3 regions of the Lelliottia sp. JS-SCA-14 genome follow, and region 3 is predicted to be linked to each of the others. Evidence: predicted binding sites of a transcription regulator. Region 3 holds the regulator's gene; each other region holds the start of a gene.

Region 1 (4,436 bases), 1.7 Mb from region 3:
GCCCGTCTAAGCGCAGCAGCACGCTGGCATGCCCCAGCCACCAGACGCCATCTTCTGAGAGGTCGTTCAGCTCGGCAGGCTGCCACCACTGGCGGACAAAATCGTGATAACCAAGTGAAGGCGGCTTCGGTAATCCGGCCGCTTTACGCTCCTTTCGCCAGCGCTCGACGTCACCCGGCTGATGACTGGTGAAGTCGATATTGCGAAATCCGTCGGGGGTATGATGTTTGAGGGAGGGGTTATACCACGGATTTTTCCAGACCACAGCCTCCTCCCCCTTTTAGCCGTTAGCGTTCAGCGACCAGACGAATGAAATCATCTTCGTCTTCGTTGACCACTTCTGCAGCCGCTTTTGGCGCTTCTTTCTCTTCCGGCTCGTTGGCTTCGCACAGACGGCGAAGCAACGCGTTCTGGCGTTTCTGCTGGTCAAGCAGGGCTTCAAGCAGCTCAATCTGCTCATCGGTGCGAGAGCTGGCGCGATTGACAAAGAACCACAGCGCCAGGCCGATAATCATCACGATCAGAGAGATCGCCAGTGAGGCTACGTTCAGCAGCCCCGAATTCAGTAACTCACCCATTTTACCACCTCAATAAAAACGCCATTTTAGCACTGACGCAGAGGAAGCGTACCATCTGTTATCAAAATGAATACTACCAGGGGATGAATTGATTGATTGCACAAATGCCACTAAAGAACTGTACATCCTGATCGCACATGACATTAATTGTCTGCGTCCATAAAATGACACAGGCAATCAGTACTACAATCAGAATTACCCAGCGAAATTTTTTCACTCCACACTCCGTCTTATGACCTGATTGAACCAGGTTATCACGGTTATCTTAAACAAGGACTAACTGTACCTTCATCAGAAAATTTTCGGAATCATGCACTTGTTTCATAGAGTAAAACTATTAGTCTTAACAGCATTATTAGCAAAAAAATGAGGCTTTCATGCGCATCATTATTCGGACAATTATTGTCCTCGCCATTTTGTGGATTGGTATTTTACTGACGGGATACGGCGTGCTGATGGGAAGCACAGAGAACGCTGCGGGACTGGGTATCCAGTGTAAATATCTCACCGCCCGCGGTATCAGCACCGCGCAATATCTGCACAGCGACAGCGGGATCATCGGAATGTCTAACTGCCCGATTCTGCGTAAAAGCCAGCAGGTCGTCGACAACGGATAACCGACAGAACAGAAAGACAAAAACGCCGCTTCTCAGCGGCGTTTTTTATTGTTGATTTCAGAACGGATAGTCGTTGTAGCCCATCTGTTCAGAAATCTTGCGCGCTGCGGTATGCAGCATAGCGACATACTCGTGCAGACGCTCTTCCGAGAAGCGCAGCGTCGGGAAGGAGATGCTCAGACCGGCGATGACAACGCCAAAACGGTCAAACACCGGTACCCCGATGCAGCGTAACCCTTCTTCCTGCTCCTGATTATCTTCCCCGTAGCCCTGCTCACGCACCTGATCGAGCACCGTCAGCAACTCATCAGTGCTGGTAATGGTCCGCTCGGTGCTGCGTTTATACTCCACGCCTTCGAGGATCTCTTTCACTTCCTCGCGATCGCGCCACGCCAGCAGCACTTTACCGATGGCGGTGCTGTACAGCGGGTTGCGACGACCAATGCGGGAGTACATGCGCAGGTTGTACATGGAGTCGATTTTATGGATGTAGACGATGCTGTCTTCATCCAGCGCGCCCAGGTGGACGGTCTCTTTCGTCAAACGCGACAGCTCGCGCATCTGAATATCGGCGCTGCGAATGAGATCCACGTTTTGCAGCGCGCGAGCCCCGAGTTCGAACAGCTTCAGGGTCAGAGAATATTTCTCAGATTCGCCTTCCTGTGCGACATAGCCCAGGGATTTCATGGTTTGCAGAAAGCGATAAACGGTGCTTTTTGACATCATCACACGCTGCGACAACTCTGTAATACCAATTTCGCGCTCTTCACCCAGCGCCTGTAAGATGCCAAACACCTTCAGCACGGAAGAAACAGAATCTGGCTGCTTATCCAAATCTGCGATTGCCATTTATCACCTCATTGCGAGTGTTTTATAAAAATCAGAACCGGTTTTTATTATAAATTCGTGACCGTCATGCTGCAATCGATCTGCGTTTACTTCGTTACAAATCTGCGACATAAAACCGAAATAACGATGCTAAACTAGCTAGTCTGATAATAATATCTCCCCGAGCGTTTCATTTCCCATGGAAAAACAATCCTCTGATGGCTTGCCATTGCCGCAGCGATACGGCGCAATCGCCACCATAATCATCGGTATTTCAATGGCGGTACTCGACGGCGCCATCGCCAACGTCGCCCTGCCGACTATCGCCAGCGACCTGCACGCCTCTCCGGCCAGCTCCATTTGGGTGGTCAATGCCTACCAGATTGCTATCGTCGTCTCTTTGCTTTCTTTCTCGTTTCTCGGCGATATGTTTGGCTATCGCCGCGTCTATCAGTGCGGGCTGGTTGTCTTTACGGTCACATCTCTTTTCTGTGCGCTGTCTGATTCGCTGCACACCCTGACGTTCGCGCGTATCGCTCAGGGGTTTGGGGGCGCGGCGCTGATGAGCGTGAATACGGCACTGATACGTCTGATCTACCCGCAGCGTCAACTTGGGCGCGGGATGGGGATTAACTCATTTATTGTCGCGGTGTCGTCTGCCGCAGGGCCGACCATCGCGGCGGCCATACTTTCCGTTGCCTCCTGGCAGTGGCTGTTCCTGATTAACGTCCCGCTGGGGATTATCTCCCTGCTGTTTGCCCTGCGCTATCTGCCTGAGAACAGTGCGAAAAGCTCTATGCCGCGCTTCGATTTACCGAGCGCGGTGATGAATGCCCTGACCTTTGGTTTGCTGATCACGGCGCTAAGCGGGTTTGCTCAGGGGCAATCGCTGACGCTGATTGGCGCGGAGATTGTCGCCATGCTGATCATCGGCTTCTTTTTCGTTCGCCGCCAGCTGGCACTCCCCACCCCGCTGTTGCCCGTCGATCTGCTGCGTATTCCACTCTTTTCCCTGTCGATTGGCACATCCATCTGTTCTTTCTGCGCCCAGATGCTGGCCCTGGTCTCCCTGCCCTTCTTCTTGCAGGGCGTGATTGGACGCACTGAAGTCGAAACCGGTTTACTGCTCACCCCGTGGCCGCTGGCTACCATGGTGATGGCGCCCCTTGCCGGGTATCTCATCGAGCGGGTTCACGCGGGATTACTGGGGGCGTTGGGTCTGGTGGTGATGGCGACCGGGCTGTTCGCGCTGGCCATGCTGCCGACAGCCCCGACGGATCTGGATATTATCTGGCGCATGATCCTGTGTGGGGCTGGTTTTGGCCTGTTCCAGTCGCCGAATAATCACACCATCATCACCGCCGCTCCGCGTCATCGCAGCGGTGGCGCCAGCGGAATGCTGGGCACCGCGCGTCTGTTAGGGCAAAGTTCAGGGGCTGCGCTGGTGGCGCTGATGTTTAACGTCGCCGGGCAAAACGGCACGCATGTCGCGCTGTTCACCGCCGGGACGCTTGCCACCCTCGCCGCCGTCATCAGCGGCCTGCGCGTCACGCAGCCTCGCGTCGAGGCATAAAAAAAGCCGGGCGGCATTTCTGCTCAACCCGGCTGCTTTTTCTTACTGCCTGATTACTTGATGTATTCCCCGCTGCGCAGCGCTTCGATACGTTTATCGAGCGGCGGGTGGGTCATAAACAGTTCACTCAGGGATTTTGATTTACCGTTGATGCAAAATGCCATCATGCTGGTTGCTTCCTGCGGCTCGTAGCTGGTTTTCAGACGCTGCAGTGCAGCAATCATCTTCTCGCGACCGACCAGTTTTGCTGAACCCGCATCCGCATGGAACTCACGGTGACGGGAGAACCACATGGTAATGATGCTTGCCAGAATACCAAACACCAGTTCCAGCACCGTGGCGACCGCGAAATAGATCAGCGGGTTGCCGTTGCTCTCTTCCCCGTCATCACGGTTACCGCCCATAAAGCCTGCGGCAATCTGCGCCAGAATACGCGAGATAAAGATAACGAAGGTGTTAACCACACCCTGAATCAGGGTCATGGTCACCATGTCGCCGTTGGCAATGTGGCTGATTTCATGCGCGATGACGGCTTCTGCTTCATCACGGCTCATGTTCTGCAACAGACCGGTACTGACCGCGACCAGCGAGGCATCACGACGCGCACCGGTCGCAAAGGCGTTAATGTCCGGCGCGTGATAAATCGCCACCTGCGGCATAGCGATACCCGCCTGGCGCGATTGTTGAGCCACGGTGTTCATCAGCCACTGTTCCATATCGTTACGTGGCTGCTCAATGACTTCGCCACCGACTGATTTCAACGCCATCCACTTCGACATCAGCAGCGAGATAAACGATCCACCAAAACCGAACAGCAGCGCCATAATCAGCAGGCCTTGA
Region 2 (4,436 bases), 1.1 Mb from region 3:
ATCACGCCCGCCCAGCCGGAAAAGTGCTCCATCTGCGCCACCACGATGGTGTAGACGAACAGACCGACAACGATAGAAGGCGCGGAGAGCAGAATGTCGTTGATGAAACGAATCACTTCTGCGACCCAGGATTTACGGCCATATTCCGCCAGATAAATCCCCGCCATGATGCCGAGCGGTGTACCTACGGCGGTCGCCCACAGGATCAGCAGTCCGCTGCCCGCCAGGGCGTTCGCTAACCCGCCACCAGCGGTATTCGGCGGTGGGGTCATTTCGGTGAACAGCGCAAGGGACATACCGTCAATACCGCGCGTCACGGTAGAAAACAGGATCCACACCAGCCAGAACAGACCGAACGCCATGGTCGCCATCGACAGCGTCAGCGCCAGACGGTTTTTCATGCGGCGACGCGCCTGCATTTTGCGGCGGGATTCAGCCAGTTCCGCGGTGGATTGCATTTCGAGAGTTGTCATTAGCGTGCCCCCTCACTTTTTGCGAGGCGCATGATCATAAACTTAGAGATCGCCAGAACAATGAAGGTGATCACAAACAGAATCAGACCCAGCTCCATCAGTGCCGCCACGTGCAGCCCGGATTCAGCTTCGGCGAACTCATTCGCCAGCGCTGAGGTGATACTGTTGCCCGGCATGTACAGCGATATGCTGTCGAGCTGGTAGGTGTTGCCGATGATAAAGGTCACGGCCATGGTCTCACCCAGCGCACGACCTAAGCCCAGCATAATGCCGCCGATGACACCGTTTTTGGTGAACGGCAGAACGATACGCCAGATAACTTCCCAGGTGGTGCAGCCGATGCCGTAGGCCGACTCTTTCATCATCACCGGGGTTTGTTCGAAGACATCGCGCATGACCGCCGCAATGTACGGAATAATCATGATGGCGAGGATCACGCCTGCGGCCAGGATACCAATCCCGAAGGCCGGACCGGAGAACAGCGCACCGACAAACGGAATGTTGGAGAGGATATTCCCCACCGGCTCCTGGAAGTACTTCGCGAACAGCGGCGCAAAGATAAACAGGCCCCACATGCCGTAAACGATACTCGGGATCGCCGCCAGCAGTTCAATCGCGATACCCAGCGGGCGTCGCAGCCAGCCTGGCGCCAGCTCCGTCAGGAACAGGGCAATACCAAAGCTCACAGGAACCGCAATCAGCAGGGCGATGAACGAGGTCATCAGCGTGCCGTAGATCGGCACCAGCGCACCGTAGATATCGTTTGGCGCGTCCCACTCTTTGGTCCACAGGAAGGCAAAACCGAATTTCTGGATGCTCGGCCAGGAGGAGAAAATCAGTGACACGATAATGCCGCCCAGCAGCAATAGCACAATCAGCGCAGCCAGTCTGACCAGCGCGCTGAAAATCTTGTCACCATGTTTCCCCGGAGGGCTAAAAGCAGGCTTGGTTGCAGCCATAAATCACTCTTCTGTTAAATACGTTTCACGAATTGCCGGATGGCGCTAACGCTTATCAGGCCTACAGTCAGAACCGTAGGGCGGGTAAGCTTGCGCCACCCGCCATTTTCGTCAGAATTCTAAATCAGTACAATGCTTTACCGCTGCTGTCTTTCACGTTGGTTTTCCATGCAGCACGAATCTGCTCAACCACGCTGTCTGGCAGGCTGGCGTAATCCAGGTCATTAGCCTGTTTGCCGCCGTTTTTGTACGCCCAGTCGAAGAACTTCAGCACTTCTGCGCCCTGATCAGGTTTCTTCTGATCTTTGTGGACCAGGATGAAGGTGGTGGAAGTAATTGGCCACGCCTCGTCACCTTTCTGGTTGGTCAGGTCCTGAGCGAAGGATTTGCTCCAGTCTGCGCCTTTGGCAGCGTTCGCAAAGTTCTCTTCAGTCGGGCTAACCGGTTTGCCATCGGCAGAGATCAGTTTGGTGTAAGCCAGGTTGTTCTGCTTAGCATAAGCGTACTCTACGTAGCCGATTGAGCCAGGCAGACGCTGGACGAACGCGGCGATACCGTCGTTACCTTTACCGCCCAGACCGGTCGGCCAGTTAACGGTAGAGCCAGAACCGATTTTGGATTTCCACTCTTCGTTCACTTTCGCCAGGTAGCTGGTGAAGACGAAGGAGGTACCGGAACCGTCAGCGCGACGAACCACTGCGATGTTCTGCGAAGGCAGTTTGATGCCCGGGTTCAGTTTGGTGATGGCTTCGTCATCCCATTTTTTGATTTTGCCGAGATAGATATCACCCAGGGTTTTGCCATCCAGCACCAGTTCGCCAGATTTCAGGCCAGGGATATTCACGGCCAGCACAACACCACCGATAACGGTCGGGAACTGGAACAGACCTTCCTGCGCCAGTTTGTCATCAGACAGCGGAGCGTCTGATGCGCCGAAATCGACGGTGTTCGCGGTAATCTGTTTCACGCCACCGGAGGAGCCGATACCCTGATAGTTAACCTTGTTACCGGTTTCTTTCTGGTAAGTATCAGCCCATTTGGCATACACCGGCGCAGGGAATGTTGCACCAGCACCAGTCAGGCTTGCTTCTGCGAATACAGAGAAAGCGCTCAGAGATAAGGTCGCGGCGACAACAGTTGCGACAGTGGTACGCATAACTTTCATAATGTCTCCTGCAAGATTTCGTAAATCATTGTTTGAGTGGCTACGATGAGCAAAATAGGACAAACAGGTGACAGATAAATGTACGAATTATGACAGTTTTATGACACTGAAAGTTTCACTTAAGAATCTGCAAAATTAGCATTAATAATCATCGTGTTAGCCGCTTATATGACAGTGCGATTTCAGAAAAATTTTCTTTCTGTGACACTGAAAAAAGTAGCTGAAGATGACAGATTGTCATAAATAAAAACGTCGGGAAGGGATAAAAAAAGCTCCACCCGAAGGTGGAGCCTGAAGGGATTATTCTACGGTGACGGACTTCGCCAGGTTACGCGGCTGGTCGACGTCGGTGCCTTTGATCAGCGCGACGTGATACGCCAGCAGCTGCAGCGGAACGGTGTAGAAGATCGGGGCAATCACCTCTTCAACATGCGGCATCTCGATAATGTGCATGTTGTCGTTGCTGACAAACCCGGCATCCTGATCGGCGAAGACGTACAGCTGGCCGCCACGGGCGCGCACTTCTTCGATATTCGATTTCAGTTTTTCCAGCAGTTCGTTGTTCGGGGCAACCACGATCACCGGCATATCCGCGTCAATCAGCGCCAGCGGGCCGTGTTTCAGCTCGCCTGCGGCGTAGGCTTCCGCATGGATGTAAGAGATCTCTTTCAGCTTCAGTGCGCCTTCCAGCGCGATTGGGTACTGATCGCCACGGCCAAGGAACAGGGCGTGGTGTTTGTCAGAGAAATCTTCTGCCAGCGCTTCGATGCGCTTGTCCTGGGAGAGCATCTGCTCGATACGGCTCGGCAGCGCCTGCAGCCCGTGAACGATATCCTGCTCAATGGACGCATCCTGGCCTTTCAGACGCGCCAGTTTCGCCACCAGCATCAACAGCACGGTCAGCTGAGTGGTGAAGGCTTTGGTCGATGCCACGCCGATTTCAGTGCCCGCTTTGGTCATCAGCGCCAGATCGGATTCACGCACTAGCGACGAGCCAGGGACGTTACAGATCGCCAGAGAACCGAGATAGCCCAGCTCTTTCGACAGACGCAGGGCCGCCAGGGTATCCGCCGTTTCACCGGACTGGGAAAGGGTGATCATCAGGCTGTTACGGCGCACGGCAGATTTGCGGTAGCGGAATTCCGAGGCGATTTCGACATCGCACGGCACGCCCGCCAGGGCTTCAAACCAGTAGCGCGAAACCATACCTGAGTTGTAAGAGGTGCCGCAGGCCACAATCTGGATATGCTCGACCTTCGCCAGCATCTCGTTGGCGTTCGCGCCCAGCTCGCTCAGATCCACCTCGCCGTGGCTGATGCGCCCGGTCAGGGTGTTCTTGATGGCGTTCGGCTGCTCGTAGATCTCTTTCTGCATGTAGTGACGGTACGCGCCTTTGTCGCCCGCATCGTACTGCAGATTCGATTCGATCTCCTGACGCTTCACCTGCGCGCCGGATTTATCAAAGACCGTCACGCTGCGACGGGTCACTTCCGCGATATCGCCCTCTTCGAGGAAGATAAAACGACGGGTGACCGGCAGGAGTGCCAGCTGATCGGAAGCGATGAAGTTCTCGCCCATCCCCATACCGATGACCATCGGGCTACCGGAACGTGCCGCCAGCAGAGTGCTCGGATCGCGAGAATCCATGATCACTGTACCGTACGCGCCGCGTAGCTGAGGAATGGCGCGCAGCACCGCTTCGCGCAGCGTACCGCCCTGCTCCAGCTCCCAGTGAACCAGGTGAGCGATAACTTCGGTGTCAGTTTCAGAGACAAAGGTGTAGCCACGCGCTTTCAACTCTTCGCGCAGCGGTTCGTGGTTTTCGATAATGCCGTTATG
Region 3 (4,436 bases):
TGGCCTGTGGAAAGGAAGGCTGACACGCGCCCTGTCAGGCGCTTTTTTTGGCAATCAAACGTTCCGGAATGACAAAACTGAATCGCGTGCCTTTCCCCGGCGTGCTCTGAATATCGAGGCGACTGTCGTGATGATTCACAGCGTGCTTCACAATCGCCAGCCCCAGGCCGCTTCCGCCTGTCTGCCGCGAGCGCGCTTTGTCCACGCGATAGAAACGCTCGGTCAGACGCGGAATATGCTCCGGCCCAATCCCCGGCCCGTTGTCCTCCACGCTGAACTCCGCGCCCGTCGGGACGTGCTGCCAGCGCACGGTAATGTGCGTCCCCTCAGGCGTATGATTCACCGCGTTGTAGACCAGGTTCGAAATCGCACTGCGCAGCTCGTCTTCGCTGCCCAGCACCTTCAGAGTGCTGTCCAGTTCAAAGGTGAACTGATGCTTTTTGTGGCTCAGGGTCTGCGCTTCGCGCTCTACCACCCGCAGCATCATCGGCACGTCGATGGTTTCGTTTAGCGCCAGCGTCGGCGCGGCTTCGATTTTCGACAGCGTCAGCAGCTGTTTCACCAGCCCTTCCATGCGATGCGTTTGCTCGCGCATGGTGTGCAGCGCTTTCTCGCGCGGCGCACCCTCGAGCGTCTGCTCCTGCATCATTTCGAGATAGCCCTGCAGCACCGTCAGCGGTGTGCGCAGCTCATGGCTGACGTTGGCGAAGAAGTTTCGCCGAGCCCCTTCAAGCTGGTGCATCTGGGTCACATCGCGCGCCACCATCAGCCACTGCTGATCGCTGTACGGCATCACGCGGATCTCAAGATGACGACCATTGTTCAGCACCAGATTGTGCGGGCGCGTAAAGTCACGTTTTTTCAGGTAGTGGGTGAATTCGGGGTAACGCAGGAGGTTCAGAATATTTTGACCGTTATCGTCCGGCCAGCGCAGTCCGAGCAGCTGTTGTGCCAGTCCGTTACACCAGAAAATGGTCCCTTCTTCGGTGGTCAGAATGACGGCATCCGGCAGCGACTCCGCCCCGCTGCGAAACCGTTTGATCAGGCTTCCCAGCTCGCGACGACGCTTTTTATTACGCATTTGCATCTGATGTAAGCCGTACAACAGCGGCTCCCAGCTGCCGCTACCCGGCGGCGGCGTCATGCTGCGATCCACCCATAGCCACCAGGAAAGACGCAGTAAATTCCAGAAATGCCAGACCAGTAGCCCAGTCACTGCCGCCAGTAAAAACCACGGCAGATGACCAAAAATCGCCCCCAAAATGGCGGCGGGAATACAACATAAGATCAGTTCAAAAACGAGCCTTTTCCATGACAGACGTTCCAGCACGCGTCACACTCCTGTCATTGTTCAGAAACGGGTCGAAAAACGATAACCCGTACCGCGGACCGTCTGCACCATACGATCGTGGCCGCTGTGTTCCAGCGCTTTACGCAAGCGGCGAATATGTACATCTACCGTTCTGTCTTCGACATAGACGTTAGTCCCCCAGACGTTATTCAGCAACTGTTCGCGGCTGTAAACACGTTCCGGGTGGGTCATAAAGAAGTGCAAAAGTTTGAATTCTGTCGGGCCCATATCCAGCGGGTTTTCGCCGGTCATCACCCGATGTGAGGTCGGATCGAGGCTTAACCCCTGCATTTCGATCACCTCTTCCACCGCCATCGGTGAAATACGGCGCATCACGGCTTTGATACGCGCCACCAGCTCTTTCGGCGAGAACGGCTTGGTGATGTAATCATCCGCGCCGGTCTCCAGACCGCGCACGCGATCCTCTTCTTCACCGCGCGCCGTCAGCATGACCACCGGGATATCGCGGGTCATCGCTTCGCGTTTAATGTGCTTGATAAATTGCAGGCCAGAACCGCCGGGCAACATCCAGTCAAGCAGAATCAAATCGGGCCAGGGTTCGTTCAGTTGATTCACCGCGCTGTCATAATCTTCCGCCTCAACCGGCTGGAAGCCATTTTGTTCGAGCACGAAGCACACCATTTCGCGAATCGGAGCTTCATCTTCTACGACCAGAATACGTCTCGCCATACTTTGCCCTGTCTTATTAATGTATTAGTTTGGAATGCGGCACCATTATGCGTCAGATTTATGACAGATTTATGAAAAACATTACCACCATGAATGGCAAACTGTTGTTTTATTACAGCGGTTATTTTCTCGTCCCTGAAAGCTTATAATCCCCTCCACTCTTTTTTGCCACGGATACGGATCTGCTATGCGCATACTTCACACCTCGGACTGGCATCTGGGTCAAAATTTTTACAGTAAAAGTCGCGCCGCCGAACATGAGGCCTTCCTGAACTGGCTGCTGGAGACCGCGCAGGAGCAGGAGGTGGACGCCATCATCGTCGCCGGGGATATTTTTGACACCGGATCGCCGCCGAGCTATGCGCGAGAACTCTACAACCGCTTCGTGGTGAATCTGCAGCAGACGGGCTGTCATCTGGTGATTGTCGCGGGCAACCACGACTCCGTCGCCACGCTCAACGAATCCCGGGACATTCTCGCTTTTCTGAATACCACTGTAGTGGCAAACGCCGGGCATGCCCCACAAATCCTGAAAAAACGCGACGGGACGCCGGGCGCGGTGCTCTGCCCAATCCCCTTCCTGCGCCCACGCGATATCGTTCAAAGCCAGGCCGGGCTTTCCGGCGGCGAAAAGCAGCAGCATCTGTTACTGGCGATCACCGATTATTATCAGCAGCAATATGCCGACGCCTGCGCACTGCGCGGTGATGCGGCGCTGCCGGTCATCGCTACCGGGCATCTGACCACCGTCGGGGCCAGCAAAAGTGACGCGGTGCGCGAGATTTATATCGGTACGCTCGATGCCTTCCCGGCGCAAAATTTCCCGCCTGCCGACTATATTGCCCTCGGGCACATTCACCGCGCACAGGTCATCGGCGGGTGCGAGCATATTCGCTACTGCGGCTCGCCAATCTCCCTCAGCTTTGATGAAACCGGTAAAGGCAAAAGCGTCCATCTGGTGAGTTTTACCGACGGCAAACTGAGCGCCGTCGAGACGCTCACGGTTCCGGTGACGCAGCCGCTGGCGATGCTCAAGGGCAATCTCGCCGCCATTGCCGCGCAGCTTGAACAGTGGCGCGACGTGGAACAATCCCCCCCCGTCTGGCTGGATATCGAAATCAGCACCGACGAATATCTGCACGACATGCAGCGCAAAATCCAGACCCTGACAGAAGAGCTGCCGGTTGAAGTATTACTGGTACGCCGCAGCCGCGAACAGCGCGAGAAAATTCTGTTAAGTGCGCAACGCGAAACCCTCAGCGAGTTAAAAGTCGAAGAGGTGTTTGAACGCCGCCTGGCGCAGGAGGAGATTGACGATGCGCAGCGCGCCCGGCTTAACGAGCTTTTCACCCATACCCTGCACGCGCTGCATGACGAGGAACACAACGCATGAAAATTCTCAGCCTGCGTCTGAAAAACCTCAACTCCCTGAAGGGCGAATGGAAAATCGACTTCACCGCCGAACCCTTTGCCAGCAACGGATTATTCGCCATCACCGGCGCGACCGGGGCGGGAAAAACCACCCTGCTCGACGCCATCTGCCTCGCGCTGTATCACGAGACGCCGCGCCTGAACACGGTGTCGCAGTCGCAAAACGATCTGATGACCCGCGACACGGCGGAGTGCCTGGCCGAGGTAGAATTTGAGGTCAAAGGCGTGGCCTATCGCGCATTCTGGAGCCAAAACCGCGCCCGCAACCAGCCGGACGGGAACTTACAGGCACCGCGCGTGGAACTGGCCCAGTGCGAAGACGGCAAAATCCTCGCCGATAAGGTGAAAGATAAACTCGATCTCACCGCCTCGCTGACCGGTCTGGATTATGGCCGTTTTACCCGCTCAATGCTGCTGTCCCAGGGCCAGTTTGCGGCGTTTTTGAACGCCAAACCGAAAGAGCGCGCCGAGCTGCTGGAGGAGCTGACCGGCACGGAAATCTACGGACAAATCTCCGCCATGGTGTTTGAGAAGCATAAAACGGCGCGAACCGAACTGGAGATGCGTGAAGCCCAGGCCGCAGGCGTGGTACTCCTGAGCGAAGAACAGCAACAGCAGCTGCAACAGGGTTTGCAAGCACTGACTGACGAAGAGAAAACGCTGCTGAGTGAACAGCAACAACGTCAGGTTCAGCATCAATGGCTGACGCGCCGCGATGAACTCTTACGCGAACAGCAGCGTGCCCATTCCGCGCATCAGCAGGCCATCCAGGCGCAAACCGACGCCCAGCCTGAGCTGGCAAAACTGCAGCAGGCCCAGCCTGCGCTGGCCCTGCGACCGCTTTGGGACCGACAGCAGGAGCAGGCCGCCACGCTCACCCGCACCCAGCAGCAGATTACTGAAGTAAACACTCGCTTACTGTCGCGCAAGGCCCAGCGGGCGCGGATCCGCAACGGCGCAATGC

What was found. The regulator PhoB, encoded in region 3, activates phosphate uptake and scavenging genes when phosphate is short. The targets are predictions, from matches to a motif close to CTGTCATAAAACTGNCNNAT.
Region 1: a site for PhoB is predicted at 2,136-2,155, ahead of kdgR (DNA-binding transcriptional regulator KdgR). Genes of this name have one in related genera too.
Region 2: a site for PhoB is predicted at 2,685-2,704, ahead of pstS (phosphate ABC transporter substrate-binding protein PstS). Genes of this name have one in related genera too.

What each region holds. Positions count from the first base shown of each region.
Region 1 is NZ_CP141606.1:2,834,988-2,839,423, forward strand. It holds gene U9O48_RS13310 (MBL fold metallo-hydrolase) at 1-265, opposite strand, end outside; gene U9O48_RS13315 (YebO family protein) at 288-578, opposite strand; gene mgrB (PhoP/PhoQ regulator MgrB) at 652-795, opposite strand; gene U9O48_RS13325 (YobH family protein) at 956-1,195, shown strand; gene kdgR (DNA-binding transcriptional regulator KdgR) at 1,253-2,044, opposite strand; gene U9O48_RS13335 (MFS transporter) at 2,223-3,596, shown strand; gene htpX (protease HtpX) at 3,650-4,436, opposite strand, start outside.
Region 2 is NZ_CP141606.1:12,798-17,233, reverse strand. It holds gene pstA (phosphate ABC transporter permease PstA) at 1-473, opposite strand, end outside; gene pstC (phosphate ABC transporter permease PstC) at 473-1,432, opposite strand; gene pstS (phosphate ABC transporter substrate-binding protein PstS) at 1,557-2,597, opposite strand; gene glmS (glutamine--fructose-6-phosphate transaminase (isomerizing)) at 2,898-4,436, opposite strand, start outside.
Region 3 is NZ_CP141606.1:1,091,659-1,096,094, reverse strand. It holds gene phoR (phosphate regulon sensor histidine kinase PhoR) at 35-1,330, opposite strand; gene phoB (phosphate response regulator transcription factor PhoB) at 1,352-2,041, opposite strand; gene sbcD (exonuclease subunit SbcD) at 2,229-3,434, shown strand; gene sbcC (exonuclease subunit SbcC) at 3,431-4,436, shown strand, end outside.